DNA from 3 places in the Neorhizobium sp. LjRoot104 genome. Region 1 is predicted to be linked to each of the others. Evidence: predicted binding sites of a transcription regulator. Region 1 holds the regulator's gene; each other region holds the start of a gene.
What was found. Region 1 encodes LexA, which represses DNA repair genes until DNA is damaged. Its sites were predicted from a motif close to TGTTCNNNNTGTGTTCNG; they were not measured.
Positions count from the first base shown of each region.

Region 2: the regulator LexA is predicted to act here: its motif matches at 6,453-6,470, upstream of ACSQ8R_RS30455 (ImuA family protein).
Region 3: the regulator LexA is predicted to act here: its motif matches at 4,139-4,156, upstream of dnaE (DNA polymerase III subunit alpha).

Region 1 is NZ_CAXURS020000001.1:1,426,502-1,437,153, forward strand. It holds gene ACSQ8R_RS07325 (ComEC/Rec2 family competence protein) at 1-1,661, shown strand, start outside; gene lexA (transcriptional repressor LexA) at 1,642-2,361, opposite strand; gene ACSQ8R_RS07335 (VOC family protein) at 2,561-3,433, shown strand; gene kdsA (3-deoxy-8-phosphooctulonate synthase) at 3,438-4,286, shown strand; gene eno (phosphopyruvate hydratase) at 4,397-5,671, shown strand; gene ACSQ8R_RS07350 (FtsB family cell division protein) at 5,911-6,228, shown strand; gene pdhA (pyruvate dehydrogenase (acetyl-transferring) E1 component subunit alpha) at 6,422-7,492, shown strand; gene ACSQ8R_RS07360 (pyruvate dehydrogenase complex E1 component subunit beta) at 7,511-8,902, shown strand; gene ACSQ8R_RS07365 (pyruvate dehydrogenase complex dihydrolipoamide acetyltransferase) at 8,918-10,267, shown strand; gene ACSQ8R_RS07370 (SGNH/GDSL hydrolase family protein) at 10,335-10,652, shown strand, end outside.
Region 2 is NZ_CAXURS020000002.1:1,744,434-1,755,085, reverse strand. It holds gene ACSQ8R_RS30480 (NAD(P)-dependent oxidoreductase) at 1-369, shown strand, start outside; gene ACSQ8R_RS30475 (DUF2461 family protein) at 473-1,123, shown strand; gene ACSQ8R_RS30470 (hypothetical protein) at 1,199-1,825, opposite strand; gene ACSQ8R_RS30465 (Hsp20 family protein) at 2,071-2,541, opposite strand; gene ACSQ8R_RS30460 (GAF domain-containing protein) at 2,784-5,804, opposite strand; gene ACSQ8R_RS30455 (ImuA family protein) at 6,531-7,289, shown strand; gene ACSQ8R_RS30450 (DinB/UmuC family translesion DNA polymerase) at 7,207-8,721, shown strand; gene ACSQ8R_RS30445 (error-prone DNA polymerase) at 8,718-10,652, shown strand, end outside.
Region 3 is NZ_CAXURS020000001.1:1,062,102-1,072,753, forward strand. It holds gene proS (proline--tRNA ligase) at 524-1,849, shown strand; gene ACSQ8R_RS05410 (lipoprotein-releasing ABC transporter permease subunit) at 1,934-3,241, shown strand; gene ACSQ8R_RS05415 (ABC transporter ATP-binding protein) at 3,257-3,940, shown strand; gene dnaE (DNA polymerase III subunit alpha) at 4,390-7,887, shown strand; gene ACSQ8R_RS05425 (L,D-transpeptidase) at 7,989-9,359, opposite strand; gene ACSQ8R_RS05430 (DNA polymerase IV) at 9,469-10,652, opposite strand, start outside.

The DNA of each region.
Region 1 (10,652 bases):
GCGCAATCGCAACCCGTATCCGCGAGACCGTGCCCGGAGATCCCGGCGCCTTTGCCGCGGCGATCGTCACGGACGAACGCCGGGCGATTTCCGAAGACACCACCGAGGCGCTGCGACTGTCGGGCCTCGCCCATATCGTCGCCATTTCCGGGTTGAACATGGCGCTCGCCGCCGGCATCTTTTTTGTCGGCGTACGCACCGTGCTTTCCGTCTTCACAGGCTTCGCCCAGGCCTATCCGGTCAAGAAGATCGCCGCACTCGGCGCCCTGACGATGGCGACGGCCTACTACCTGATCTCCGGTTTCGGCGTTTCGGCGGAGCGGGCCTATATCATGATGGCGATCATGCTGGTCGCGGTGCTCTTCGATCGGCCATCAATCAGCCTGCGCAATGTCGCGCTGTCGGCCCTGGTCATCATCGCCATGTCGCCCTCGGAAATCCTGGGCCCGAGTTTCCAGATGTCGTTTGCCGCCACCGCGGCCCTGGTCGCCGGCTACGCCCTCTGGAAACACAGGGCGGAAGGCCGCGATCCCGAACCTTTGCCGTTCCGTCACCCTGTGGTGACGCCCGTGCTGGCATCCTGGAATTTTGCGGCCGGCGTCTTCGTGACATCGCTGATCGGCGGCATCTCGACAGCAATGTTCTCGGTCGAGCATTTCCACCGTATCGCCGCCTACGGCCTAGCCGCGAACCTCGCCGCCATGCCGATCATCTCCTTCGTGGTCATGCCCGCCGGGCTGGCCGGCATGCTGCTGATGCCGTTCGGCCTCGATGCTCCCTTCATGAAGCTCATGGGCCTCGGCCTGGAATGGGTGATCGCCATCGCCAAGCACATCGCCGCCTGGGGCGGCGATGTCGGCACAGGGCGCCAGCATCCCTGGTTCCTGACCGTCTCGACCGCAGGTTTTCTGCTGCTGACGCTGTTAAGGACGAGACTGAGACTGATCGGCCTGCCGCTGATGGTGACCGCCCTGGTGCTTTCCTGGCATGAGCGGTCGATGCCCCTGCCGGATATACTGATCTCGGAAGACGGGACCACGGTCGCCCTTTTAGACGGGGAGAGGGTCGCCATCAATCGCGCCCGCCCGCCCGACTTCATCTACGACCAATGGAAGAGGGCTCTTTTGCTCGGCGATCCCGTCAAGCCTGAAATGTCGCCATCCAGGGACAAGCCGCCCGACGACAAACCGCTCGGCGACAAGCCTCCCGGCGAGAAAACAAACGAGCGGCGCGAACTGACCCCACCGGAACTCGAAACGGCAAGGTCGCAAATGAAACGAGCGCCTGCCGGCCGCTTCACCTGTCAACAGAAAGCCTGGTGCGCGGCACGCACGGGCAAGGGAATTGTTGTCGCTATCGAGGACGGCCGTTATGCCGGTGCCGCCTGCGACGCCGCCACTCTTGTCATAGCTCCGCGTGCCCGCTTCGACCAATGCCGGTCCGGCGCGCTGATGATCAATGGCGCCACGCTTCGCAAGGCGGGTGCCCTGGAGATTTCCCTCAACGAGGCGGCCGATATACGGCGCTGGAAGGTCCGTGCCGCCATGGAGGGCGAGGACCGCCCCTGGAGCCGGCACCGCCACTATGATTGGCGAAGCCAGGGGTTCGATAGGTCATTGCCGGAACCGCTCCGGCAGCTGATCAATGATACCGGCGGATGAGGCCGACGAGCTTGCCCTGGATCTTCACCCGGTCCGGCCCGAAAATCCGGGTTTCGTAGGCGGGGTTGGCGGCTTCGAGCGCGATCGAAGCGCCGCGGCGACGGAAGCGCTTCAGCGTCGCTTCCTCGTCGTCCACCAGCGCCACGACGATATCGCCCGGATTGGCCGTATTGCTGTTGCGGATGATCACGGTATCTCCGTCGAGAATGCCAGCCTCGATCATCGAATCGCCCTTGACTTCGAGAGCGTAATGTTCGCCGGAACCGAGCATTTCGGCCGGCACGGCGATGTCATGCGTATTGTTCTGGATCGCCGAGATCGGCACGCCGGCAGCGATGCGGCCCATGACCGGAACGGTGGTGGCGTTCGATACGTCGTCGTTGGCGGCCGGCTTCTGAGGTGCCGCGACGGGCTGCGGCTTGCCGAGGCTGCCCTCGATGACGCTCGGCGAGAAGCCGCGGCGGGGCTGGATGCTGGGCGAATAGGCTTCCGGCAGCTTGATGACTTCGAGCGCGCGGGCCCGGTTCGGTAGGCGGCGGATGAAGCCGCGTTCCTCGAGGGCCGTGATCAGCCGGTGGATGCCGGACTTGGACGCGAGGTCGAGAGCGTCCTTCATTTCGTCGAATGACGGCGGGACGCCGGATTCCTTCATGCGTTCGTGAATGAACAGAAGCAATTCCTGTTGTTTGCGCGTGAGCATCTTTTGGCACCCTCAGAGTCGGAAACAAATCCAGAACGGACACTATATGTTCCATATGTGTTCCGCAAGCCCCTAAAATTATGTGAAGTATGACGATTTTTCTTCATAGATGCGTGCCAGATATCTCGTGTCACACCACTTGCGCGGCGCGAGCCCGCTGCCAAAGTAGCTTTGCGATTCCAATTCCGGGGGCCCTCGCGTGAACGCAAGACCAATCGATCATCTCGTGCTGCCGGTGGCGGGACTTGCCGCTGCGCGTTCTCGGCTCACGAAGCTTGGTTTTACAGTTGCGCCCGACGCTTTTCATCCTTTCGGCACAGCCAATGCTTGCGTGTTCTTCTCGGATGGCAGCTATCTGGAGCCGCTGGCGCTTGCCAATCGCCGCCATGCAAGCGCTGCCGCCAAACGCGGTAACGTTTTTACCGCCCGCGATCTGGCCTTCCGCAAGGGGCGCGACAGGCAGGGGCTCTCCGCGCTCGTCATCGCCACGGGTGACGCGATGGCCGATCACGCGCGTTTCAAGATGCGTGGCATCTCGGCAGGCGACGTGCTTGAATTTTCCCGCGGCATGACCCTGGCCGACGGTTCCGAAACGCAGGCGAGCTTCCGGCTGGCTTTTGCGGGTGATGACCGCGCGCCGGATTTCCTGATGTTTTCGTGCCAGCGGATCAATCCCCTGCCGGCCGATCGCGACGAACTGGAGCGCCATTCCAACGCCGTCACGGGGCTGAGCGAGGTCATCCTGTCGGCATCGGCACCCTCCGATTTCGCCCCCCTGGCGGAGCAGGTGCTGCTGACCAAGGCCAAGCCGGAGGCGGCGTCGATCGAACTTGCCGCGGCCAATGCCCGCATCCGCATCCTGCAGGATCAGCAGCTCGAAGCGGAATTCGCCCTGCCGTCGATGCCGGGTGGCGAGGGGCTGCGCGGCCGGGTGATCATCTTCAAGACGACGGATCTTGCCGTGACAGAGATCACCCTTGCTGCTAATGACGTCGCATTCGTCCGCCGGGAGGGCCGTGTTCTCGTCTCGGCGGCGCCCGGCCAGGGTGTTTTGTTCGGCTTCGAGGAATAGGTTCATGGACGTTACCGCAAATTCCAGCGTCTCCGTAGGCGAAGGAGACGGCAAGGTGGTTTTCGCGCAGGACGCAAAACTGTCGCTGATCGCCGGCCCCTGCCAGATGGAGAGCCGCGACCACGCCTTCATGATGGCGGGCGAGCTGAAGGAACTCTGCGGCAAGCTCGGCATCGGCCTCGTCTACAAGTCCTCCTACGACAAGGCCAACCGCACGTCGATTTCAGGCAAGCGCGGCATCGGGCTCGAAACCGCCATGGAAATCTTCGCCGACCTTAAGAAGGAATTCGGCTTTCCGGTCTTGACCGACATTCACACGGAGGAGCAGTGCGCAGTCGTCGCCGAGACGGTCGATATCCTGCAGATACCGGCCTTCCTCTCCCGCCAGACGGACCTGCTTGTCGCAGCCGCCAGGACGGGCCGTGTCATCAACGTCAAGAAGGGCCAGTTCCTGGCGCCCTGGGACATGAAGAACGTCCTTGCCAAATTCACACAGAGCGGCAATCCGAACGTGCTGCTCTGCGAGCGCGGTGCTTCCTTCGGCTACAACACGCTCGTCTCCGACATGCGCTCGCTGCCGATCATGGCGTCGCTGGGCGCCCCGGTGATTTTCGATGCGACGCATTCGGTGCAGCAACCGGGCGGGCAGGGCGCTTCCACCGGCGGCGACCGCACCATGGTGCCGGTGCTGGCTCGCGCAGCCGTCGCGGTCGGTGTCGCCGGCGTCTTTCTGGAAACCCACCAGGACCCGGACAACGCGCCCTCGGACGGCCCCAACATGGTCTATCTGAAGGACATGCCGCGGCTCCTCGAAAAGCTGCTCGCCCTCGATGCTGTCGCCAAGGCGGCTTGAGCCCGCTCACTAAAAGCGCGCAACCTGCCTCGATTGTAATTTTCGTGTCATTGATTATGAGACATTTTCAGTGACCTCGTGACGTCAAGTCCAAACCCAGGGAGAGACCCTTGACCGCCATCACCGATATCATCGCCCGCGAAATCCTCGACAGCCGCGGCAATCCGACCGTTGAGGTGGATGTCTATCTGGAAGACGGTTCGATGGGCCGCGCGGCCGTTCCGTCGGGCGCCTCCACCGGCGCTCATGAAGCCGTCGAACTGCGTGACGGCGGCAAGCGCTATCACGGCAAGGGCGTCGAAAAGGCGGTCGAGGCCGTCAACACCGAGATCTTCGATGCGATCGGCGGTTTCGATGCCGAAAGCCAGATCCATATCGACAAGACGATGATCGCCCTCGACGGCACCCCGAACAAGTCGCGGCTCGGCGCCAACGCCATCCTCGGCGTCTCGCTCGCCGTCGCCAAGGCGGCCGCCGAAACCTCCGGCCTGCCGCTCTACCGTTATATCGGCGGCCCGAACGCCCATGTCCTGCCGGTTCCGATGATGAACATCATCAACGGCGGCGCCCATGCCGACAATCCGATCGACTTCCAGGAATTCATGGTCATGCCGGTCGGCGCCGACACGCTGAAGGACGCCGTGCGCATGGGCTCGGAAATCTTCCACGTCCTCAAGAAGGAACTGGCAGCCCAGGGCCATAACACCAATGTCGGCGACGAAGGCGGTTTCGCACCGGGCCTCAAGAGCGCGCCGGAAGCCCTCGACTTCATCATGAAGTCGGTCGAGAAGGCCGGCTACAAGCCGGGCGACGACGTGTGCCTGGCACTCGACTGCGCCTCGACCGAATTCTTCAAGAACGGCAAGTACGAGATGGAAGGCGAGGGCCGCACGCTCGAGCCGGAAGCCATGGCCGATTACCTGGCCGAACTCGCAGCCAAATACCCGATCATCTCGATCGAAGACGGCATGGCCGAAGACGATTGGGCCGGCTGGAAGTACCTGACCGACAAGATCGGCGCCAAGGTTCAGCTCGTCGGCGACGACCTGTTCGTCACCAACTCGGCCCGCCTGCGCGACGGCATCAGACAAGGCGTCGCCAACTCCATCCTCGTCAAGGTCAACCAGATCGGTTCGCTGTCGGAAACGCTGGACGCCGTCGAGACCGCTCACAAGGCGAGCTACACGGCCGTCATGTCGCACCGCTCGGGTGAAACGGAAGATTCGACCATCGCCGATCTCGCTGTCGCCACCAATTGCGGACAGATCAAGACCGGCTCGCTGTCGCGTTCCGACCGGCTTGCCAAATACAACCAGCTCATCCGCATCGAGGAGATGCTGGGTCCGCAGGCCTTCTATGCCGGCCGCGGCATCCTGAAGGGTTAAGGACTGTTTGGCGAAGCCAACGAAACGATCCAGTGAATCGTTTCGAGGGACGTACGCCCTGAGCCCAAGCGAAGGGCCAGCAAATTATTGCATCACAATTCCAAAGCCCGCGCCGAAAGACGCGGGCTTTTTTCGGACTCGATTCTGGTCAACGATTGCTTAAGCAAGTTCTGCGAATTTGAAGCTCTGTTTCGGGTCTGATTTGAGATCCCGTAAGCGTGACAAGGCGTTAGAGCGGCATGTGGACAAAGCATCATAAGAAAAGAAAATTCGGCCGTTTTGTCCTTCCCGCCATTACAGTCGCGTTCCTGTCCTACTTCGGCTATCATTCCATCCACGGCGATCTCGGCCTGATCGCCACGGAGGAATTCGAACGCCAGCGGCAGGCGCGGGCAGGGGAGTTGGCCAAGCTGACCGCAAAGCGCGAAACGCTGGAGCGGCAGGTTCAGCTGCTGAGCGACGGTTCGCTCGACAAGGACATGCTGGACGAGATCGCCCGCTATCAGCTGAATGTCTCGCGCGGCGATGAAATCGTCATCTTCAACAACTACTTCTAAATTAACCGAAATTAGGTTAATTTCACATTTCTGTAACCTTTTCATCGTGTTACACGGAATGTGAGCCATGCGTTTATGGCATTGCTGGGGCAGCTTTTCTTGCCTATGGTACGCCCCGAAACCAGAGTGGGAATCTGGCGTCACACGTCAGGGTAAAATCTCGCTTCAACGCAGAACTCAAAGGGAGGGATGAATGGCGCCGACCAAGACCGCGTCTGTATCCGGCCGCAAGCCAGCGGCAAAGTCTGCAACCAAATCAGCCTCGAAATCCTCCGCCAAGGAGTTTACCGGCAAGAACACCCCGGATTTCGGAAAGGATCAGGATCTTCACGCCTATCGTGAGATGCTGCTGATCCGCCGTTTCGAGGAAAAGGCCGGCCAGCTCTACGGCATGGGCTTCATCGGCGGTTTCTGTCACCTCTATATCGGCCAGGAAGCTGTCGTCGTCGGCATGCAGATGGCGCAGCAGGAGGGTGATCAGGTTATCACCGCCTATCGCGACCATGGGCATATGCTGGCAACCGGCATGAGCGCGCGTGGCGTCATGGCGGAACTCACAGGACGCAAGGGTGGCTATTCCCGAGGGAAGGGCGGCTCGATGCACATGTTCTCCAAGGAGAAGCATTTCTACGGCGGCCACGGCATCGTCGGCGCCCAGGTTTCGCTCGGAACCGGTCTCGCCTTCGCCAACAGGTATCGCGGGAATGGCAGTGTGTCAGTTGCCTATTTCGGCGATGGTGCGGCCAACCAGGGCCAGGTCTACGAGAGCTTCAACATGGCTGCCCTCTGGAAGCTGCCGATCGTCTATATCGTCGAAAACAACCGTTATGCGATGGGCACCTCGACGGCCCGTGCGACAGCGCAGTCGAACTATTCGCTGCGTGGCGCCAGTTTCGGCATCCCCGGCATCCAGGTCGATGGGATGGACGTTCGCGCCGTGAAAGCCGCCGGCGACGAGGCGCTCGAGCACTGCCGTTCCGGCCAGGGCCCGATCATTCTCGAAATGCTCACCTACCGTTATCGCGGTCACTCCATGTCCGACCCGGCGAAATATCGCTCCAAGGACGAAGTGCAGAAGATGCGCTCAGAGCACGACCCGATCGAGCAGGTGCGCCTGCGCCTCCTCGAAAAGGGCTGGGCCACCGAGGACGAGCTGAAGGCGATCGACAAGGACATCCGCGACGTCGTTTCGGATAGCGCCGATTTCGCCCAGGCCGATCCGGAGCCGGATCCGTCCGAGCTCTACACCGACATTCTGCTCTGATCGCGGGGAGGGAACCCAATGCCAATCGATATCCTGATGCCCGCCCTTTCTCCGACCATGGAGGAAGGCACGCTTTCCAAATGGCTGAAGAAGGAAGGTGACAAGGTCACCTCCGGCGACGTGATCGCCGAAATCGAGACCGACAAGGCGACTATGGAAGTGGAAGCCGTCGACGAAGGCGTGATCGGCAAGCTGCTGATCGCCGCCGGCACCGAAAACGTCAAGGTCAACACCAAGATCGCCGTGCTCCTCGCCGATGGTGAGAGTGCGGACGCGATCGGCTCCGAAAAGCCCGCCGAGGCTCCGAAGCCTGCCCCGCAGGTCGAGCAGGAAGAAAAGCCGACCGCAACCGGTTCGGCTTCCGCGCCGGTCCCGGCCCAGCCGATTGCCTCCGTCGCTGCCGACCCGGATATTCCGGCCGGCACCGAGATGGTCATGACCACGGTTCGCGAAGCGCTTCGCGATGCGATGGCCGAAGAAATGCGCCGCGACGAAGACGTCTTCGTCATGGGTGAGGAAGTCGCTGAATACCAGGGCGCCTACAAGATCACGCAAGGGTTGCTGCAGGAATTCGGACCGCGCCGGGTGGTCGATACGCCGATCACCGAACACGGCTTTGCCGGCGTCGGCGTCGGCGCCGCGATGGCGGGCCTGAAGCCGATCGTCGAGTTCATGACCTTCAACTTCGCCATGCAGGCGATCGACCAGATCATCAACTCGGCCGCCAAGACGCTTTACATGTCCGGCGGCCAGATGGGTGCGCCGATCGTGTTCCGCGGCCCGAACGGTGCCGCCGCCCGCGTCGGCGCGCAGCACAGCCAGGACTACGCGACCTGGTACAGCCAGATCCCGGGCCTCAAGGTCGTCATGCCCTACACGGCTGCCGACGCCAAGGGCCTGCTGAAGGCCGCCATCCGCGACCCGAACCCGGTAGTCTTCCTGGAAAACGAAATCCTCTACGGCCACCAGTTCGAAGTGCCCAAGCTCGACGATTTCGTCCTGCCGATCGGCAAGGCGCGCATCCATCGCAAGGGCAACGACGCCACCATCGTTTCTTTCGGCATCGGCATGACCTACGCCACCAAGGCGGTCGCCGAGCTGGAAAAGGAAGGCATCGACGTCGAGCTGATCGATCTTCGCACGCTGCGCCCGATGGACCTGCCGACCGTCATCGAGTCGGTCAAGAAGACCGGTCGCCTCGTCACGGTCGAGGAGGGTTATCCGCAGAACTCGATCGGTACCGAAATCGCCACCCGCGTGATGCAGCAGGCCTTCGATTATCTCGATGCGCCGATCCTGACGATCGCCGGCAAGGACGTGCCGATGCCTTATGCGGCCAATCTCGAAAAGCTGGCGCTGCCGAATGTCGGCGAAGTCGTCCAGGCGGTGAAAACCGTCTGCTACAAATAAGGGGAGGATGTTTCGATGCCGATCAACATCACCATGCCTGCCCTGTCACCGACCATGGAAGAGGGCAATCTTTCCAAGTGGCTGGTCAAGGAAGGCGACAAGGTCAAGTCCGGCGACGTGCTCGCCGAGATCGAGACCGACAAGGCGACCATGGAAGTCGAATCCGTCGATGAGGGCACCGTTGCCAAGCTCGTCGTTGCGGCCGGCACCGAAGGCGTCAAGGTCAACGCGCTGATCGCCATCCTCGCCGCCGATGGCGAGGATGTCTCGGCTGCCGCCGCTGGCGGTGGTTCTGCGCCGAAGGCTGAAGCCGCTCCTGCCAAGGTGGAGGCTCCGAAGGCTGCTGAAGCCGCTCCGGCGCCTGCTGCCGCTGCCGCTGCACCTGCTCCGGCTGCCGCCGCTGCAGCATCTTCGGGCGGTGCGAAAACCTTCTCGTCTCCGCTCGCCCGTCGCCTTGCCAGGGAAGCAGGCCTCGACATCTCCGCCGTTTCGGGCTCCGGCCCGCATGGCCGTGTCGTGAAGGCCGATATCGAGAAGGCTGTGTCTTCCGGCGGCGCCAAGGCTGCCGCCGCTCCGCAGGCCGCATCCGCCGCGGCTCCGGCCCTTGCCAAGGGTCCGGCGGACGATACGGTCCTGAAGCTCTTCCCCGAGGGCTCCTACGAGCTTCTGCCGCATGACGGCATGCGCAAGACGATCGCCTCGCGCCTCACCGAGTCGAGCCAGACGGTTCCGTCCTACTTCGTCTCGATGGATTGCGAGCTCGACGCGCTGATGAAGCTGCGCGCCGAGATCAACAAGTCATCGCCGATGAAGAAGACCGACAAGGGCGAAGTTCCCGCCTTCAAGCTGTCGGTCAACGACTTCATCATCAAGGCGATGGCGCTCGCTCTGCGCGATGTCCCGATGGCAAATGCTTCCTGGACCTCGACGGCACGCGTGCTGCACAAGCATGCGGACGTCGGCGTGGCGGTGTCGATCCCTGACGGACTGATCACCCCGATCGTCCGCAAGGCTGAAACCAAGACGTTGTCCGCCATCTCCAACGAGGTGAAGGATCTCGCCAGGCGAGCCCGCGACAAGAAGCTGAAGCCGGAAGAATACCAGGGCGGCACGACATCCGTGTCCAACCTCGGCATGTTCGGCGTCTCCAACTTTACCTCGATCGTCAATCTTCCGCAGGCCTCGATCGTCTCGATCGGCGCAGGCGTCGAGAAGCCGGTGGTGAAGAACGGCGAGATCAAGGTGGGCACGGTCATGACCGCAACCTTCGCCTTCGACCACCGCGTCATCGACGGCGCGCTCGGTGCGGAACTCGCGTCCGCCTTCAAGCGCTACATCGAAAACCCGATGGCGATGCTGGTATAGCACGGTCTTTCCCTCCCCCTTGCGGGGAGGGTGTCCGCGGAGCGGGAGGGGAATTGGAGATGCGTGCATGAAAACCGTTCTCTGCTACGGCGATTCACTGACCTGGGGCACGGATGCCGCGACCGGCGGTCGCCATGCCTTCGAGGATCGATGGCCGAGCGTGCTTCAGGCGGCGCTCGGATCGTCGGTCAACGTGGTTGCTGAAGGTCTCGGCGGCCGTACCACGGCCTATGACGACAATCTTGCAGATTGTGACCGCAACGGCGCGCGGCTGCTGCCGACCGTCCTTCATAGCCATGGTCCGCTCGAGCTGGTGATCATCATGCTCGGCACCAACGACCTGAAGCCGATCATCCACGGCACGGCGATCGGCGCCCGGGCAGGC
Region 2 (10,652 bases), on a different contig from region 1:
GGCAACTTCCTCATCGGCGCCGCCGTTGGTGCCATGGCGGAAGTTTCAGGCATTCTGAATGCAGAGAAAGCAGATGCCGATGCGTTCATGATCCTGATGACGGAGACCCTGTTCTCATCGCCAATTTACAAAAACTACGCGCCATCGGTGACCGGTACAAGGCCGCTTCCCGCAACCGGCCTCGCGCTGCCAATGAAGGATATGGACTTGCTCGCGGCGGTCTCTGCCGATAACGGGCTCAACAGCCGACTTCTTGCTGCCTTGCGCGAAAGCCTGTCCCTGGCGAAGGAAACGGGCTTCGGAGCGTACGACTGGTCCATGGCATTGGGACGCGCAGCGCGTGGGCATATTGTCGGTTCACAACAATAGACCGCGGAATTTCTCCCGGCCAAACTCGACATATTTTTGTTCCTTTTATGTTCCATTGCTCCTTTTGTGGACTCCGCAAGCCATTATGCGTGTGGAACGAGGGATGATCGACCAGTCGACTTTGAAATTTCTGTCCGAAGCATCCTGTCATCATGGTGATGAGTGGCTGAGCGACAACAAAGCTGAGAGCGATTGGGCTCGGCGCAATTTGATGGAATTCACATTGCAGCTGATAGGAAGCGCCGGATTGGTGGACCCCCGTATCTCGAACGCAAACATCGATCCGCGAAAATGTCTCGCCAGAGCGCCAATCTCAAAGGGGGTAGGGTCGATCTCTGTGCGCGTTTCCCTATCAAAGAACGCTGCAGCAACCTATTTCATGCGAATTTCATCCGGCTCTTCTTACAGTGGGGGCGGCGCACTGTTGCCGCCTCCGCGCCTCGCTCGCATCCTGAGGCAAACGATCGCAAGCCATACCGGCAACTGGAGAGGGATCGTCGAAGGTCCGCTCTTCCAGAGATATTTTCCGAACGGTTTGACCGGGGGACATGATATCAGCGCCAGAGGATATGTTAAAAACCATGATGCGCTCGATTTCTTCAATCTCAAGAACTTTGGCGCATGTCGAGGCGTCCCAGACGAGATGTTGATCTCCAACAGTCTGGTAGAGGATACCGTGAAATCATTCGCGGCCGCTCGTGCCTTGGTCGATTACATCAATCGCGCCACGACGCGGCTTCCTGAGGCTGGATAACATCTGGCTGTTCGTGCACGCAGGCCTGGCACGGAGACCTTCTCGTTATTTCCTAGCGTTATTGCACCCTTTAGATCATCGCAGCAGTCCGTCGAGATCGAAATCGTCCCAGCCCTGCAGGCTCGATGCGGGATCTACGGTTGCCTTGTCGGCCTTTTTCGTCTGCTTCTTCTTTTTCGCCAGCCGCGTCACCTTCCTTTGATATGCGGCCTTCGCTCTCTTCTCCGCCTTCGCCTCGGCATCCTCAACTCGCCACTCGTCGATGACGCCACGATCAAGAAGATCCTCGACAACCTTCGGATCAAAGACGTGGAAGGTGATCTGGCGGGCGCGTCCTGCCAATCTTACGGTCCTAGTGCCGGCACTGAGAAGACGACCGTCAGCGAGCCAGCGATGGCGCTCGCTCGTCTTCATTCCAAGGATGTCCTGGATCTCGCGCGGGATGACGGGAAGGGACGGTGCTTCTTCCACTGTTTTGGAGGCGACCGATACCGCGGCATTGAAGGCGGGTTCTTCATCAGCAGGCATTGCCAGGACCAGATCGACACCTTCCAGCGAGATCGCTTTTTTGGAAGTTGCCGGAAGGCGCGCCTGGATCTCCTGAAGAAGACCTTTTGCCCGCACGGATGACCCCATGGTGATCGCCGCTGACAAGGTCCATGTCTTGATCAGTTCGATGTCGCTCTTCTCGTGTTTCGCCATCGCGCCTAGATGGTGCGATCGATAACGACGTTCAATGCACCCGATCGCGCGAGCGAAAAGATACAGGGAGCGCCGCAGCGCTCCCTGCTGCATTTATCTGGAAGGGTGAAGGAGTGCTTGAGCCTTCATTTTCTCGAGCGCGCGAGCGACAGGATTTCCGTCGCCGACCCTGAGCTTGCGTCCACGGCGTTTGCGAACTTCTACCACGAAGTTATTGACAAGACGCTTCTTCATGGCGAGGCCCCTCAAGCCACCTGGCGTTCCGCTTCAATTTGCAGCGGCGCCGTCTGTCCGGCCGACGTGCCGATCGGGATCTTGCGGGGCTTCATGGCTTCAGGGATCTTACGCTTGAGCAGAATTCGTAGAAGGCCGTTCACCAGCGAAGCATCTTCCACTTTCACATGATCCGCCAGTTCAAAGCGACGCTCGAAGGAGCGGCCGGCAATCCCGCGATGCAGGTATTCGCCATCCTTGGCTTCGGCCTTCTGGCCTTTCACGACAAGGACGTTGCGTTCCTGCGTGATGTCGAGATCGGAATCGCCAAACCCTGCGACCGCCATTTCGATCCGGTACTCGTCGTCGCTTGTCTTGACGATATCATAGGGCGGCCACGTGTCGATCGCCTGCAGGCGCTGCGCGTTGTTCAAAAGATTGAACACGCGGTCGAAACCGACGCTGGAGCGATAGAGCGGTGCAAAATCAAGATCGTTTCTCATAACCAAATCCTCCGTAAAGCGAGATGGAATGGAGACGCGGAAACCTGCGTCTCCGGTTGTGCCTGCCCCTGTCGGCGGCTGGCGAAACTGATCTGGTTTTGAGAAAAAACGGATTCAAGAGAGCGGTCGAAAAAATTCTGTCATTTCATTTTGCCACGCCAAAGTCAGGCCGATTGCATTGCTGCAGGCCGTTAGCGGCTCTTGGGGTGAAGCTGCGGGGCCCCGATCAAGCAGGCTAATGGCTACGACGGCCTGCTTAGCATGTTCGCCAGATCCTCCCGTCTGAAGGGCTTCGTAAGCCGCGGCAGATCCGGTGCCACGTCTTCGACCTCCGAGTAACCTGAGACGATAAGAACCTGGACATCAGAAATCTTCGCATTGACCGATCGCGCGAGTTCCGTCCCGCTCATGCCAGGCATCAGGTGGTCGGTAATAAGGATGCTCGGCTTCAATCCCCGATCGAGTAGTTTTAGAGCGTCCTCCGCAGATGCCGCCTCGATCACGTCGTAACCGAGCTCGCGCAGCATCTCCGCCGTGCTGAGCCGGACCAGCTCCTCATCATCGACAAGCAGGGCAACACCTGAAAGAGCAACTGTCGAAACGGTCGACGGACGCTCCTCATCTTGAACGCTTCCCGTGCTAACAGGCAGCCAGATCTCAACGTTCGTACCGACTCCAGGTCGGCTCCTGATCGTGAGCGTGCCCCCCAACTGGAGCGCGAGGCCGTGTACCATAGAAAGGCCGAGGCCGGTTCCCTTGCCAAGACCCTTGGTCGAAAAGAAGGGCTCTGTTGCGCGCTTCAACGTCTTCTCGTCCATACCAGAGCCGGTATCGGAAACCGAGAGGCAGATATAGTCCGCGTCTGCGAGTTCAGAGGGCCTTGTTGCTCTTCCCGTAGACGTTCCAGCGGTAATCCGGAGCGTTCCTCCATCTGGCATCGCATCGCGTGCGTTGACCGCGAGGTTCAAGAGCGCCATCTCCAACTGGTTGCGATCCGCCAAAGCCGGTGGAAGCGCTGCCGAGACCTCCACTGCAATATGGATCTGAGGTCCGGTGGTGCTTGATATGAGCTCAGCCATGCCCTGAACCAACTCGCCGACATCGACGGCTGCAGTCTGCAGGGGTTGCCTGCGCGCGAAGGCCAGTAACCGCTGAACAAGCACACGGGCTCGCTCCGCTGCCTGGGCGGCGCCCGCGACCATGCGCTGCTCGCGTTCGCCGCCGAGTTGTTTGCGCTGGAGGATATCAAGGCTCCCGATGATCGGCGTCAAAAGGTTGTTGAAGTCGTGTGCGACCCCGCCGGTCAGTTGCCCGATCGCCTCCAGTTTCTGAGCTTGTCGGAGCTGTTCTTCGGCCAGCGACAGACGTTCCTGCTCTCTCAAGAGTTCTGTTATATCACGGCCGATCAGGTATGCCGCACTGACCTTCCCATCGTCGCCAATAACCGGACGGAAACGCATCTCGTAGGCGCGTCGCTCGATGTCGCCCTCACCCCACCAACCGGTCTGATCGAAGGACTCTCCGGCGAGAGCGCGACCCCATACCGCCTTCGCTCCATCTCTTTGCGCAGGAATACGGTCCAGGAGTTCAAGCAGGCTCTGTCCCGTCTGGGGCCGAACACCGAAGACCCGCTCATAATCCGCCTGAGCCGCAGGATTGATGCCCAGGAACGTGTAGTCGCGGTCGATCATCTGGATTGGAGAATCGGTATCCTCGACGATGCTGGCATAAATACGCCGTTCCGCCAGGCTCTTGTTCACGCGCTCCTCGAGCGTCGCGTTCACAGCGCGCAGAGCGCTTTCTGCGCGCGCGCGTTCAACCGAGGCCCACGTGCGTTCCGCGACCTCGGATGCGATGGCCGCCTCTTCATCCGTCCAGTGCCGTGGTTTACTTTCATGAACGTACAAGATGGCCACCAGCCGGCCTTCCTTCAGCAGAGGAACGACCAGCAATGATCTGGTCCCGATACTCGCATATCCTTCTGCGTAAGGTGCGGAAACCGGGTTGTCGGAAACGGAGTCCAGACGCAGCGTTCGTCCCGCTTTTAGCTCGGCGATGATCGCGGGGCCAAATATCTCCAGCCGCCGCGTCTCGCCGCCAAGCGACGACATCTCGCCGTTGCTCCAGTCGCGTTCGACAGTAACATATTCCTGGCCCGCATCGATCTCGCCGTATCCGGCCCTTCCTACAGCCAGATATTCTCCAAGGAGCCGCGCCGCGACCTGCTTGATCTCCTCTGCGCTCGCTAGCGGACGAAGCTGGTCAGATAAGGCCAGCAAAAAGGATTGACGCTCGGCGAGTGCACGCAGGTTGGCTTGAGCGTAGGCACGTTCGACGGCTGACCACGTCCGCTCGGCAACCTCTCGTATCAGCGCAAGTTCCTGCTCTGTCCAATCCCGGGGTTCCTTGTCATGGACGTAGAGCGCAGCGACGAAGCGACCGCTACGGATCAGAGACATCGTTACCACACTTCGGATTTGAAGCGCCTGAAAGGCTGATGCGCTTTGGGGATCGGAAACCCTTGCGTCGGAAAAGGAATCGGAGATCACCAGCGAAACGCCACCCCGCAGAGCAGCCAGTACATCTGGTCCGAAAGCAGCGAGATCATGCGTTCCGCTGTGGCTTTCTACCGTACCGTCGGTACAGTTGCTTGGGGTCGTGAAGTAGCGCTCGCTGTCATCGACTGATCCATATCCAACGCGGCTGACGCCCAGATGCGACCCAAGGGCATGCTGGGCGATTTCGATAATACCTGATGCATCGTCGGTACTGTGAAACGCTGTTTCCAGGTCAATCAGAAAAGCCTGACGAAGCCTCGCCGTTACCGCCTCAGTCGTTTCGCTGCAGATGCATAAAGCAGCGGCGACTCGGCCATCTTCATCGCTAATTGGGCTATAGGAAAACGTGAACCACGCCGGCTGCAGTGCCGGCCGGCTGAGCATCACCTTCATATCCTGGAACAGGGTCGAGTTTCCTGCAAAGGCCTCGTCGATGACAGGCGCCACCTGCTCGCTGACTTCCGGCCAAACCTCGAAGAACGGCCTCCCAAGCGCGGATGGATGGCGAGAGCCCAGGATCGGTATGTAGGCCTCGTTGTAGATCAGGCGGCGGTCGGCCCCGATGACGATGAACATGGGGAAGGGTGCGTTGGCTACGGCATCAATGACCCCTTTGAGGTAGGTCTCCTGTCGCTCGATAAATAGCTCCAGGTCGGGATCGAGTTCACCTCGTCCGCCGGACAGGCGCTGTAAGTATTCAAGCACTCATCGGTCTCCACGCCGCCAACAGTCTTGGCCTTGATCACCACACATAACGCTCTTCATCGATCAGCAAAGGAGGCAGCTGGAAATTCGGGTCCGGGACATAATGCGTGAGAAGCTAAAGATATACGTCTAGACCCGTCGGCAGAACCAGCAAGCGCGTGTTCGGTACGGTATCGGACGCAGCACGCATTTGTTTGATCCTCGCAAAGCAAACGATCGAGTCAACAAACGTACCACAGTGAACAAAACTGACAGACAGAGCTAGGCGAATGCGAATATCCTTGAGTTACCTTGAGCTCACAGGGACAGTTTTAAACGGCCACGCGCGCCGGGGGCTGTCGGTCCCGGTTTCCGGCTGACGCCGGCGCTACGCTAAACCTCCTGCGGCAACCCTCTTAACCGGTCTTGCGAGAGGCGAACTGCCTCCGCGGTTCCCGCTCCGGCTGGTATGCCCTTCTGTCTGGCTGGTTGGACTGGCATCCGCAGCGACTGAAATGTCCCGACATCCTGCGATATCGAAAAAAAGTGATTCGCCTCAAACGTTTACCGCGATGCGCTACGGCTATGATTCCAAAACGATTCTCGTCACGTTAGACTTTTAAGCGCCCCATGCAGGTTTCTTGAGCCCGCTTGACTCTTTTAGGTCCTCGGAACAAAAGAAGAACATTAGCAATTCTGCGGGACATGAAGTCCTGATCAACGCGAGCCGAGGGAGGTCCGTGAACGATGTCGCGCGCCCATAATCCTCGGGTCATCGAGGAACTGAGAGACCGCATCGCCCACCTGGAGGGCAGTGCGGCAAAGAAAGCCGTCGTCTTGCCTTTCGGCGTTCGCGAGATGGACGAGCATCTACCGGGAGGCGGGCTATCATACGGCGCTCTTCACGAGATTGCAGGCGGGGGGGCCGGCACGGTGGACGGAGCGGCAGCGGCACTGTTTGCCGCAGGCATTGCCGCGCGCTCGAAGGGCAAGGTGCTCTGGTGCCTGACGAGACCTGACCTGTTTTTTCCCGCCATCGCCCAGGCCGGCTTGCATCCGGACCGCGTGGTCTTCTGCGAAGGCGACAAGGAGGAGGATGTCCTTGCGTCCATGGAGGAAGGGCTCTCGTTCGGTGGCTTGGCAGCCGTGGTCGGGGAGCTGGTGCGATTGCCGATGGTGGCATCCCGGCGGCTGCAGCTGGCTGCCGAAAAGACAGGAACCATGGGGCTCGTTGTCCGCAGATGGCGGCGGCAGACGGAAGCGTCGGACTTCGGCAATCCAACGGCCTCGACGACACGGTGGAGGGTGAGCGTGCTGCCGTCGGAGGAACTGCCAGTGGCAGGAGTCGGCCGGGCCCGATGGCTGTTGGAATTGATGCGCGTGAAAGCAGGCGAGTGTGCCGAGTTCGAATTAGGAGCCTGTGATGCCAAGGGTCGTTTGTATCTACTTCCCCACTCTGCCAACAGACCGGATACGACGGCATGGAGAGGGTACCGTGCCAGCTGAACAGCCTCTCGTCGTCATCTCCAAATCGGGCTCCAAACGCTGGGTCTCGGCTGCCGATACCGCCGCGCGCAAACTCGGCCTCAAACTCGGCATGCCGGCGAGCAAAGCCCAGGCGATCGTTGCCAATCTGACGATGATCGATGCCGATCCGGCCGCCGACGCTGCTGCGCTCGAACGCCTCGCGCTCTGGGCGCTGCGGCAATACAGCCCTGTCGTCGCCGTCGACGGGGTGGACGGCATCGTCATGGATACCGAAGGCGCCGATCACCTGCAGGGTGGCGAGGACCTTTTAATCTCCGGCTTGGTCAACGGGTTGAGAGCACGCGGACTGACGGCACGCGCTGCGGTCGCCGATACGTGGGGAGCGGCGCATGCGATCACCCGCCTGACGTCAGCGGAAACGACCGTCGTTCCGGTGGGCGGTGTGGCGAGAGCGGTGACTGGACTGCCGATCCACTGTCTGCGTCTCCCACCAGACACAATCCATGGGCTGCGGGTGATGGGCGTCGAGACGGTCGGTGAACTCTCCGCCATGCCGCGCGCACCGTTGACGCTGAGATACGGGCCGGAGGTCGGGCGGCGGCTGGACCAACTGTTCGGGCGAATGGCTGAACCCATCGAACCCTTGCGCACTCCGGAGCTTGTCGAGGCTGCGAAGAACTTTCAGGAGCCGATCGGCACGGCGAAGACGATCGCCAAATATGTGCGCCGGCTGGTCGGGGAACTCACCGCCAAGCTGGAGGAGCGCGGCCTTGGCGTCAGGCGTTCCGATCTTGTCATCCACCGTGTCGACAACACCCGCCAGTGCATTCGAGCCGGCTTGGCAAAACCGGTGCGGGACCCCGCCCGGCTGTCAAAGCTGTTGTGCGATCGTATCGAGAAGATCGACCCGGGCTTCGGGATCGAACGGCTCGTGCTTGTCGCCATCATGGCCGAGCCACTGGAGGAGCGACAGGTCGCGTCGTCACTCATTGAAGAGCAGGTGGTCGACGTGACGCCGCTCGTGGACATTCTCGGTAACCGTGGCCAGCGGCTCTACCGTGTCACGCCCGTCGCCTCCGATGTTCCCGAGCGGTCGGTGAAGCGGATTGGGCCGACGGCCGACGAGACCGGCGCGACATGGGCCGCCAAATGGCCGAGGCCGTCGCGGCTACTGGCGAACCCGGAACGGATCGACGTCACCGCTCTGCTCCCCGACCAGCCGCCTGCTGTCTTTACCTGGCGGGGCAAACGTCGCCGCGTGAAACGGGCAGACGGACCTGAGCGGATATTCGGCGAGTGGTGGATCCGGCCAAGAGAACATGCCGCCGTTCGCGACTATTTTGTTGTCGAGGACGAGGCCGGCGAACGCTACTGGGTCTATCGCGCCGGCGACGGAGTGGACGCCGAGACTGGCTCCCATCTCTGGTTTCTGCATGGGGTGTTCGGATGAGATATGCCGAGCTTCAGGTGACTACACATTTCTCGTTCCTGCGCGGCGCCAGTTCCGCCGAGGAACTGTTTGCCACCGCGGCAGCGCTCGGCATCGATGCGTTGGGCGTGGTCGATCGCAACTCGCTTGCCGGGATCGTGCGGGCATGGGAGGCAGCAAAGACCACCGGCATCCGACTGGTTGTCGGCTGCCGGCTCGATCTTTCCGACGGCTTGTCGATCCTGGCCTATCCAACCGACAGGCCTGCCTATTCGAGACTGACCCGCCTGCTTTCGCTCGGCAAGAGCCGGGGCGGCAAGGGCAAGTGCATTCTCGATCTGTCGGACGTGGAGGCCTATAGCGCTGGCCTTATTGCGGTTCTTGTCCCGGATGAGGCCGACGAGACGACTGCAGGCCAGCTCAGGAAGATCGCCGCGATCTTCGGGGACAGGGCATATGTCTCACTGTGCCTGCGCCGTCGTCCGAACGATCGCCTGCGGCTTCACAATCTTTCCAACATGGCGGTGAGATACAAGGTCAAAACGGTCGTCACCAATGACGTGTTGTTTCACGATCCCAGTCGCCGGCAGCTGCAGGACATCGTCACTTGCATCCGCAACCGCACCACCATCGACAGCGTCGGCTTCGATCGCGAGCGGCATGCCGATCGCTTCGTGAAGGCGCCGGACGAAATGCACCGGCTGTTCTCGGAGTATCCGGAAGCGCTGGCACGAACGCGCGAGATCGTCGACCGCTGTCTTTTCGACATGAGCGAGCTTCAATATCAGTACCCGGAAGAGGCCCTTGTGCCGGGCCTTGATGCGCAGCAGTCACTGACGAAATTCGCCTGGGAGGGCGCAGCAAGCCGATACCCGGAGGGGATACCCGGCAAGGTCCGCAAGGCGATCCTGCACGAACTCGAACTCATCCGGGTGATGAAATACGCTCCATACTTCCTCACCGTTTATAGCATCGTTCGGTTTGCCCGGTCGCAAGGCATTCTCTGCCAGGGAAGGGGATCGGCGGCGAACTCGGCTGTCTGCTACTGCCTTGGTATCACCAGCATCAATCCGGAGACAGGCGATCTGTTGTTCGAGAGGTTCGTCTCGATGGAACGCGACGAACCTCCGGATATCGACGTCGATTTCGAACACGCCCGCCGCGAAGAAGTTATTCAATGGATCTACGAGACCTATGGCCGCTCCCGCTCCGCCCTCTGTTCCACCGTCACCCGCTACCGGGCCAAAGGCGCGCTGCGTGATGTCGGTAAAGCCTTAGGACTGCCGGAAGACCTGATCACACAGCTTTCGTCAGGCGTCTGGGGCTGGTCGGAAGGGGTCGGCGAGAAGCAGCTCAAGGACAACAACATGAACACTGCCGACTACCGCCTGAAGCTGGCGCTCGACCTGTCGGCCCAGCTGATGGGTGCGCCTCGCCATCTTGGCCAGCACCCAGGCGGCTTCGTCCTGACGCAGGATAGGTTGGACGATCTGGTGCCGATCGAACCGGCGACCATGAAAGACCGCCAGGTGGTGGAATGGGACAAGGACGATATCGAGGCGCTGAAATTCATGAAGGTCGACGTGCTCGCACTCGGCATGCTGACCTGCATGGCGAAGTCGTTCGAGCTGCTGCGCGAACACAAGAATATCCCGATGGGTCTGTCCGATGTCGAGCAGGAGGACCCGGCCACCTACGCGATGATCCGCAAGGCCGACACGCTCGGCACGTTCCAAATCGAAAGCCGCGCCCAGATGGCGATGCTGCCGCGACTCAAACCCCGGACGTTTTATGACCTTGTCGTCCAGGTGGCGATCGTTCGGCCCGGGCCGATACAGGGCGACATGGTGCATCCCTATCTGAGGAGACGGGAGGGCAAGGAAAAGGTTGAATACCCGACTCCTGAACTAGAAGCTGTGCTTGGCAAGACGCTCGGCGTTCCGTTGTTTCAG
Region 3 (10,652 bases), 360 kb from region 1:
GGCAGGAGCGTCGGGCCTGTCATTTCCCTGTCATGATTTACGGGCATAGGAGCGTCGGCGAAGACGCTGCGCTGGCTGTTCTGCCGGCGAAAAAGCAAAAAAAAACAAGGCGGTTAAGCCTTGTTTCTAGTTTCGCGTGATCTGTAACCGTTACCGGGGCAGCGACAAGCGCGCCTAAGATCTGATCCTCCCAAGACTTGACCGCGAAATGGCAAGAATTTGAACTCCTTGCCTCTTTTGTGAGCTGAACCTAGCTCAAAGGATGTGCTTTGTCATCCGCTTTTTTTGTATTTTTGCTACACTTCGATAAAATTTTTCAGTTGACATAAATGTCGCACGTTTGCCACGAAATCCCCATTTTTAGCGGGTCTGCAGATGCCGGGTGTGTGATCATGACATCGTGCGATTCATGCGGGGGCGGGTTCCCTTGGAGCCCCGGAACGGCTATGTACCCTCGCCATATCACTGAAGAAACGGGCGATTCCTGGATTGAAGGATAGGCCCGGCAACTGCGGAAATCTCGATGCGCCTGTCCCGCTATTTTATGCCCATCCTGAAGGAAAACCCCAAGGAAGCGGAAATCGTGTCCCACCGGCTGATGCTGCGTGCCGGCATGGTCCGCCAGCAGAGCCAGGGCATCTATTCCTGGCTGCCGCTCGGCAAGCGCGTGCTCGACAAGGTCAACGCCATTATCCGCGAGGAACAGAACCGTGCCGGCGCCATCGAGGTGCTGATGCCGACGCTGCAGTCCGCCGAGCTCTGGCAGGAAAGCGGCCGCTACGATGCCTATGGCAAGGAAATGCTGCGCATCAAGGATCGCCAGGAGCGGCCGATGCTCTACGGCCCCACCAACGAGGAAATGATCACGGACATCTTCCGGTCCTACGTCAAATCCTACAAGAACCTGCCGCTCAACCTCTATCACATCCAGCTGAAGTTCCGCGACGAGATCCGCCCGCGCTTCGGCACCATGCGCTCGCGCGAGTTCCTGATGAAGGACGCCTACTCATTCGACCTGACCAAGGACGATGCCGAGCATTCCTATCGCAAGATGTTCACCGCCTACCTGCGCACCTTCGCGCGTCTGGGCCTGCGGGCGATCCCGATGCGTGCCGATACCGGCCCGATCGGCGGCAACCTGTCCCACGAGTTCATCATCCTGGCCGAGACCGGCGAGTCGGAAGTGTTTTCCCACAAGGATTTCGTCAATTTCGACATTCCCGGTACGGACACCAATTTCGATGATGTCGGGGCCATGCAGGCCGTGTTCGACAAGTGGACCTCGGTCTATGCGGCGACTTCGGAAATGCACGACGAGGAAGCCTTCAACGCCATCCCCGAGACCGACCGGCTGTCCGCCCGCGGCATCGAGGTTGGCCATATCTTCTATTTCGGCACCAAATATTCCGAGCCGATGGGCGCCAAGGTGCAGGGACCGGACGGCAAGGAACACCATGTCCACATGGGTTCCTACGGCATCGGCCCGACACGCCTTGTTCCCGCCATCATCGAAGCATCGCATGACGACAACGGAATCATCTGGCCGGCATCGGTCGCACCGTTCGACGTCGTGGTGATCAACATGAAGCCCGGCGACGAGGCCTGCGACCGGATCTGCGAAACGCTCTATGGCGGTCTCGAAACGATCGGCAAGGACGTGCTCTACGACGACACGGACGAGCGCGCCGGCACCAAGTTCGCGACCGCCGACCTGATCGGCGTGCCGGTCCAGGTGATTGTCGGACCCCGCTCCGCCGCAGGTGGCGAGGTGGAGGTCAAGGACCGCAAGACCGGCCAGCGCGAAACGCTGACCGTCGAGGCGGCCATGAACAGGCTCGCCGGCCGATAAGCCGGCAGGCCGCCGGAGCAATTCCAGGAAGAGTGTGAAGCGGTTTTCCGTCCGGAATTGCGACCACAAAATTGAGGAAACGGCATGGCGAGCGTCGCGGCGAATGGTGAAGCGGTAAAGGCGGGTGGTTCGCCTGCGGCCGGTCCTTTCTCGGCCTTTGAGCGGATGGTCGCCTGGCGTTACCTGCGGTCGCGCCGAAAGGAAGCCTTCATCTCGGTCATCGCCGGCTTCTCGTTCATCGGCATCATGCTTGGCGTCGCGACGCTGATCATCGTCATGGCAGTCATGAACGGATTCCGCACCGAGCTGATCTCGCGTATCCTGGGCATCAACGGCCATATGATCGTCCAGCCGATCGACGGGCCGCTGACGGATTACGCGGAACTCACCCAGAAATTCTCGGCCGTACCGGGTGTGCGGATGGCGCTGCCGCTGGTCGAAGGCCAGACGCTGGCATCGGGCCGCGGCGGTGCGGGTTCCGGCGCGCTGGTGCGTGGCGTGCGCCCGGAAGACCTCGAAAAGCTCTCGGAAGTCGCCGGCAACGTCAAGTCGGGCGACATGGTCGGTTTTGCCTCGGGGCAGGGCGTGCTGGTCGGGTCCAGGCTCGCGGCCCAGCTCGGCCTGTCGGCCGGCGACCAGATCACCCTCATCTCGCCGGAAGGCGACGTAACGCCGATGGGCGTCAATCCGCGCGTCAAATCCTATCCGGTCTCCGGGATATTCGAGATCGGCATGTCGGAATACGACGCGACGATCATCTATATGCCGCTCGAGGAATCTCAGCTCTATTTCAATGCCGAGGGCCTGGTGCAGTCGATCGAGCTGTTCATCGACAATCCCGACAATGTCGATGACCTGCGCCCGAAGATCGAGGCGGCGGCCGGCCGCCAGATCTTCATCACCGACTGGCGGCAGCGCAACCAGACCTTCTTCTCCGCCCTTCAGGTGGAGCGCAACGTCATGTTCATGATCCTGACGCTGATTGTGCTGGTGGCGGCGCTCAACATCATCTCGGGCCTGATCATGCTGGTGAAGGACAAGGGCAGCGATATCGCCATCCTGCGCACCATGGGCGCCGGCGCGGGCGCGATCATGCGCATCTTCTTCATGACCGGGGCGGCGATCGGCCTCGTCGGTACTTTCGCGGGCGTGCTGCTTGGCGTGGTCGTCTGTCTGAACGTCGAATCGATCCGCCAGTTCTTCTCCTGGATCTCGGGCACCATCCTCTTCGATCCGGAGCTCTATTTCCTCAGCCAGCTGCCGGCTGAAATGAGCTTTGGCGAGACCTTCTCGGTCGTCATGATGGCGCTGGTCCTGTCCTTCATCGCCACCATCTTCCCGGCATGGCGGGCCTCCCGGCTCGATCCTGTCCAGGCCCTTCGATACGAATAGGACTTGGCATACTTCATGACACGCAAAACCGTCTTGCAGCTCTCGGGCGTCGAACGTCACTACGGCCAGGGCGAGACCACGCTTTCGATCCTGAAGGGGGCTGATTTCGAGCTGAAGACGGGCGAGATCGTCGCGCTGGTCGCCCCGTCCGGCACCGGCAAATCGACGCTGCTGCATCTCGCCGGCCTGCTCGAACATCCCGACGCCGGCGAGGTTTTTCTCGCCGGGCATGCCTGCAACGGACTTCCCGACGCTGAACGCACCGCGTTGCGCCGCAACAAGATCGGTTTCGTCTATCAGTTCCACCATCTCCTGCCGGAGTTTTCCGCCGTCGAGAACATCATGATGCCGCAGCTGATCGCCGGCCTTTCCAAGGCCGAGGCGAAGGAGCGGGCGAGCCAGCTGCTGGATTACATGCGCATCGGCCACCGCGCCGAGCACCGCCCCTCCGAGCTGTCCGGTGGCGAGCAGCAACGGGTGGCGATAGCCCGCGCGGTCGCCAACGCCCCGCGTGTCCTTCTCGCCGACGAGCCGACCGGCAATCTCGACCCGAAGACCGCATCTTATGTCTTCGACGCATTGGAGGCCCTGGTGCGCCAGTCGGGCCTGGCGGCGCTGATCGCCACCCACAACCACGAGCTCGCCAGCCGCATGGACCGCCGCGTGACGATCGAAGGCGGCAAGGTCGTCGAGATGTGAAGGTACGGGCGGCTTCGCCCACAATGATCCTGACCCGTCGGAAACTGCTCACGCCCGGATGGTCGTCCCGGTCCGGACGTATCCGTATGCTTTCAGCCGCCTAGAAACTCCGGCATTAACACCTTGTTTACCAGGCGGGTGAGGATATCGCGATGCGTTTGTTTCCGGTCTGTTCTTTTGTTGACTCTCAAACAAAAAGAGAACAAATTAAAAACATAAGAGAACACGGGAGACGACGATGACTGACCTGCTTCGTGACATTGCCGCATTCGCTTCCATCGCCACCTTCGTGGCCAGCCTCTCCATGATCATGATGGCCATGTGATCTGACACCCTCGGCCGAAAGCGGTTGAGGGGGGAAATCCGAACTGGACTCTCAAGGCCCTGCGCCGGACAATAGCCTGATTCATGAGATGGTTCCCGCTTCATCAAACGGGTAAGGCGCAGGCATGGCAGACAACATGGACGTAAAATCGGCATCGGAAGAGCTGGGGACTACCCCTCAATTCGTCCATCTGCGCGTCCATTCCGCCTATTCGCTGCTTGAGGGCGCGTTGCCGCTCAAGAAGATCCTCTCGAAGGCGATCGCGGACAATCAGCCCGCGATCGCGATAGCCGACACCAACAATCTGTTTGTCGCGCTGGAATTCGCCCAGAAGGCGATCGGCGACGGCCTGCAGCCGATCATCGGCTGCCAGCTGTCGATCGATATGGAAGACCAGTCGGACGAGCGGCGCAACAGCCACCAGCAGCTCGCCAAACTGCCGGCGATCGTCGTGCTGGCGGCCAATGCCGTCGGTTACGAGCGGCTCGTCGATCTCATCAGCCGCGCCTATCTCGGCGGCGAAGGGCATCAGTCGACCCATATCTGCCGCTCCTGGCTGGAAGAGGGCGGCACCGAGGGGCTGATCGCGCTGACCGGCGCCGGCGGCGGGCCGGTCGACGTGGTCCTGAAGGAAGGCAATGCCACGCTTGCCGAAGCAAGGCTGTTGAAGCTCAAGGAGATCTTCGGCGACCGGCTCTATGTCGAACTGCAACGCCACGGCGCCTACGACCGGCGCCATGAGCACAAGATCGTCACGCTCGCCTATGATCACGACCTGCCGCTGGTCGCCACCAACGAGGCGTTCTTTCCGTCCAAGGCCGATTACGATGCCCATGACGCGCTGATGGCGGTCGCCCACAATGCGATCGTCTCTGACGACAGCCGCTTCCGGCTGACGCCGGACCATTATCTGAAGAGCCGTGCCGAGATGGCGAAGCTGTTCGCCGACCTGCCGGAGGCGCTTGAGAACACGGTCGAGATCGCCCGCCGCTGCTCCTTCGTGCTGAAGACCCGCAATCCGATCCTGCCGCGTTTCACCGGCGCCACCGACGATCCGGCGGAAGCCGAACGCGCGGAGGCGGAAGAGCTTCGTCGCCAGTCCGTGGAAGGTCTCGAAGAGCGGATCGCGACGCTCGGCATGACGCGCGGTTATACCGAGCAGGATTACCGCGAGCGACTCGATTTCGAGCTCAGCGTCATCGAGAAGATGAAATTCCCGGGCTACTTCCTGATCGTTGCCGACTTCATCAAATGGGCCAAGCAGCAGGGCATCCCGGTCGGTCCCGGCCGTGGCTCCGGTGCGGGCTCGCTGGTCGCCTACGCGCTGACCATCACCGACGTCGATCCGCTGCGCTTCTCGCTTCTGTTCGAACGCTTCCTCAATCCCGACCGCGTCTCGATGCCCGACTTCGACATCGACTTCTGCCAGGATCGCCGCGAGGAGGTGATCCGCTACGTGCAGCAGAAATACGGCCGCGAGCAGGTGGCGCAGATCATCACCTTCGGTTCGCTGCAGGCGCGCGCCGCCTTGCGCGACGTCGGCCGCGTGCTCGAAATGCCCTATGGCCAGGTCGACAAGATCTGCAAGCTGGTGCCGAACAACCCGGCCAACCCGACGCCGCTGTCGAAGGCGATCGAGGAGGATCCGAAATTTCAGGAGGAGGCCGACAAGGAACCGGTCGTCGCCCGCCTCCTCGATATCGCCCAGAAGATCGAAGGCCTCTATCGCCACGCCTCCACCCACGCCGCCGGTATCGTCATCGGCGACCGGCCGCTGTCGAAGCTGGTGCCGATGTACCGAGACCCGCGCTCCGACATGCCGGTCACCCAGTTCAACATGAAATGGGTGGAACAGGCGGGCCTCGTTAAGTTCGACTTCCTCGGCCTGAAGACGCTGACGGTGCTGAAGACCGCCGTCGATTTCTGCCGCAAGCGCGGCATCGAGGTCGATCTGGCCAAGATCCCGCTCGACGATCAGAAGACCTACGAAATGCTCTCGCGCGGCGAGACGGTCGGCGTGTTCCAGGTGGAAAGTGCGGGCATGCGCAAGGCGCTGATCGGCATGCGGCCGGACTGCATCGAGGACATTATCGCGCTCGTGGCGCTTTATCGCCCGGGTCCGATGGAGAACATCCCGACCTACAACGCCCGCAAGCATGGCGAGGAGGAGATCGAGTCGATCCATCCGATGATCGACCATCTCCTGAAGGAGACTCAAGGGGTCATCGTCTACCAGGAGCAGGTGATGCAGATCGCCCAGGTCCTTTCGGGCTATTCGCTCGGCGAGGCCGACCTCCTGCGCCGCGCCATGGGCAAGAAGATCAAGGCGGAGATGGACCAGCAGAGCGAACGCTTTGTCGATGGCGCCATCAAGAACGGCGTCTCCAAGCCGCAGGCCAACAACATCTTCGAACTGCTCGCCAAGTTCGCCAATTACGGCTTCAACAAGTCGCACGCCGCGGCCTACGCGATCGTCTCCTACCAGACCGCCTTCATGAAGGCGCATTACCCGGTCGAGTTCCTCGCCGCTTCCATGACATACGATATGTCGAACAGCGAGAAGCTCAACGATTTCCGGCAGGATGCCGGCCGCCTCGGGATCTCGGTCATTCCGCCGTCGGTCCAGACCTCGTTCCGGCATTTCGAGACCGGCGACAACAGGATCTACTACGCGCTCGCCGCCATCAAGGGCGTCGGTGAATCGGCGGTTGATCACATTACCGAAGTGCGCGGCGATGTACCTTTCGCCAGCATCGAGGATTTCTGCCTCAGGATCGATCCGAAACAGGTCAACCGCCGCGTCATGGAAAGCCTGATCTCGGCAGGCGCCTTCGATTGTTTCGGCCGCGACCGCGCCGAGCTGAGCGGCGGCCTCGACCGCATCATCGGTTATGCGCAGCGTGCCCAGGGCGAAAAGGTGAGCGGCCAGCACGACATGTTCGGCTCGTCTTCCGCCTCCGGGCCGGAGACGCTGATCTTCCCGTCGTTTACGCCGTGGATGCCGTCCGAAATGCTGATGCGCGAATACCAGGTGCTCGGCTTCTATCTCTCCGCCCACCCGCTCGACGCCTATGCCAATGTACTCGCCAAAATGCGCGTCCAGAATTTCGCGGACTTTTCCGCCGCCGTGAAACAGGGCGCCACCGCCGGCCGGCTGGCGGGGACAGTGACCGGCAAACAGGAACGCAAGACCCGCACCGGCAATAAGATGGGCATCGTCACCTTCTCGGATGCGACCGGCCAGTTCGAGGCGGTACTGTTTTCGGAAGGGTTGGCGCAATATCGCGACCTGCTCGAACCCGGCAAGTCGCTGGTCATCACCGTGCAGGCGGAAGAGCGGCCGGAAGGCATCGGCCTGCGCATCCAGACTGCGCAGTCGCTTGAAGAGAAGTCGGTGCAGATGCAGAAGGCGCTGCGCGTCTTCGTCCGCGATTTAGGCCCGCTGCGCACTGTCGCGCGGCACTTGAACGCCCGGGGCGACGGGCTGGTGTCGTTCGTGGTCATCAAGGATGACGGCAAGCGGGAAATCGAGGTGGAGTTGACGGAAAAATACCGCATCTCACCGGAAATCGCCGCGGCGCTGAGGACGGCGCCGGGCGTTCTCGACGTCGAACTGGTCTAGCTCGGATCTCGGAAGCGCGCGCAGCGTTTTTCGATAGAGATGTAATCAGAAACACTTGCAGCGTGCGGTGATCCGAGGGGTCGCTACACGCTTCAGGAGCCTCAATAGAGGCCGTAAGCGCGGGGCTTTGCTGCCGTGCGCCGCTGGCTGACTGGCTGCGGCCTGGCGATCGAGGACTGCGCTTCGGCGACCCGCTGCACCGGCTGGGTGACGGTGATGAAGTCGGTGCCGTCGCCGGTGTCCTGGCCGATGCCCTGGTCGTTGATGGTGAGGGAGGAGCCATCGCTGATCAGCGTCTCGATGCGGTCGCGAATATCGGCCGGGATCTCGATGCGGGCGAGGGCCTGCGCGGCAGCACCCGGCGCGTAGGGGTCGTCGGAGACCGTGATCCCGAGCCGCTGCTTCATCGCGGCGCTCAGTCCGTTCGGAACGGTGACTGCGTGCCATTCGGCCGTCTCTTCCTTGCGCTCGACCTTGTCGATGCTGAAGAAATGCGTGCCGAGCGCTATTTCCGGGTCCTTGATGCCGACCGGCGCCTCGAACAGCGGCTGGAAATTCTGGCGCACCATGATCTGGCCCATCGGCGGGCGCGGCTCGCCTGCGGTCTCGTAAAGCGAGTCGAGGAATTCCGGCGTCACCAGCGCGCCCTTGGGCGACAGGTTCTTCCAGCGCTTGAAGCCGGCGATTGCGCTGCGGGTCATCGGACCGGCGAATCCATCGCCGCCGCCGGTGTCGAAACCCAGCTGCTGCAGCAGGATCTGGGCATCCATCAGCGTTTCGCGCTCGCCGCGGCGGGTGATGAGGATGCGCAGCGGTGCGACATCCTCCTTCGCGACCGCCACCGGCTGGGTCGGAGCCGGCCGCGCGTCGCTCGTCGGATGGACGATCGAGGGATTGTTCGGAACGACGTTCATCGCCACTTCGACCGGTTTCGAGCTGCTGCCGATCGACGAGGTCCGCAGTTGGACATCGGAGAGCAGCGGCCCTGTCGGCAGCGGCTTGCGCGGCAGGAACAGGTTGGCGTTCTCGATCAATTGCGGCACGACCGGCGCATCGGTGATGATCACATGCGCGCCGCGCTCGGTCATCTGGAAGAGCGATTTTGCAAATGCGCCCGGCATGCGCACGCAGCCATGCGAGGCCGGATAATTCGGCACGCTGTTTGATTCGTGAAGCGCGATGCCCGACCAGGTCAGGCGCTGCATCCAAGGCATGGGCGCGTTCGAATAGAGGTTGGATTCGTGATATTTCTGTTTTTCGAGGATCGAGAAGATCCCGCTCGGCGTCGTGTGGCCATCCTTGCCGGTCGACACTTTCGATGTGGTGACCACCGTTTCGCCGTCATAGACGACAAGCGACTGCTTGTCCTTGGAAACGATGATCTGCAGCGTGCGGGCACCTTCCGCAAAAGCCGCATGCGACAACATGGTCGCAGACAAAAGACCTAACCCGAACACCAAGCGACGCAACATGACCGACCCCATACGCAATACATGGACCGGCACACTAGCGTATGAGGTTTAAGGAAGGTTATCCGCGTCGCGAGTAGTTTTAACCTTATGGTTAATAACGGATCACATTTCATTGATCCCGACGGCGGCTTCCGAAAGTATATCCGGTCTCGACCGCAGCCTTGCCGAACTTGTCGCGCAGCTTGTCCATCGCCGCTTCCGCGGCCGCCCGGCGGCCTGCCTGGCGATCGACGAGGTCGGGCGGATCGGCAAGCGTCGGATCGCCAAGATCGGTGACGCCGATGCCGAGCAGGCGGAATTTGGTGCCGTCGGTCTCCCGTTCCATCAGCGACAGCCCAGTACGGAAAATGCGGTCGGCGAGCTGGGTCGGGTCCTCCAGCCGCTTGTTGCGGGTGCGGCTCTTGAAGTCGGCGGTCTTCAGCTTGAGAACGACGGTCTGCCCGGCAATGCCGTGTTTCTTCAGCCGCGCCGAGACCTTTTCGGAAAGCCGCCGCAGGATCGGCACGAGATCGTCATAACCCGAGATATCGTCGAAGAAGGTGGTCTCGGCCGAAACGCTCTTCGCGGCCTCGTTCACATGGACCACCCGGTCGTCGATGCCGCGCGAGAGGCGATAGAGCCGCTGGCCCATCGAGCCGTAGCGGCGCATCAGGTCGGCTTCCTGCATGGTCTGGAGTTGGCCGATGGTGCGGATCCCGTCCGCCTCCAGCGTCGCGTTGAACGCCTTGCCGACGCCCCAGATGGTGGTGACGGGCCGGGCCGCCAGGAATTCCAGCGCCTCTTCCTGGCCGATCACCGAAAACCCGCGCGGTTTCTGCAGGTCCGAAGCGACCTTGGCGAGAAACTTGCAGTAGGAGAGGCCGACCGAAACACTGATGCCGATCTCGTCCTGTACACGCTTGGCGAACTTGGCCAGAATTCGCGCCGGCGGGGCATGGTGCAGCCGTTCGGTGCCAGCGAGTTCGAGAAAGGCCTCATCGATCGACAGCGGCTGAACCAGCGGCGTCAGATCGTGCATCATGGAGCGCACCTGCCGCCCCACGGTGACATACTTCTCCATGTTCGGCGGGATGACGACGGCGTCGGGGCAGAGTTCCAGCGCCTTGAACATCGGCATCGCCGACCGCACGCCGTTGATCCGGGCGATATAGCAGGCCGTCGAGACGACGCCGCGCTTGCCGCCGCCGATAATGACAGGCTTGTCGGCGAGTTCCGGGTTGTCGCGTTTTTCGATCGTCGCATAAAAGGCGTCGCAGTCGATATGCGCCAGCGTCAGCGCGTAGAGCTCCTTGT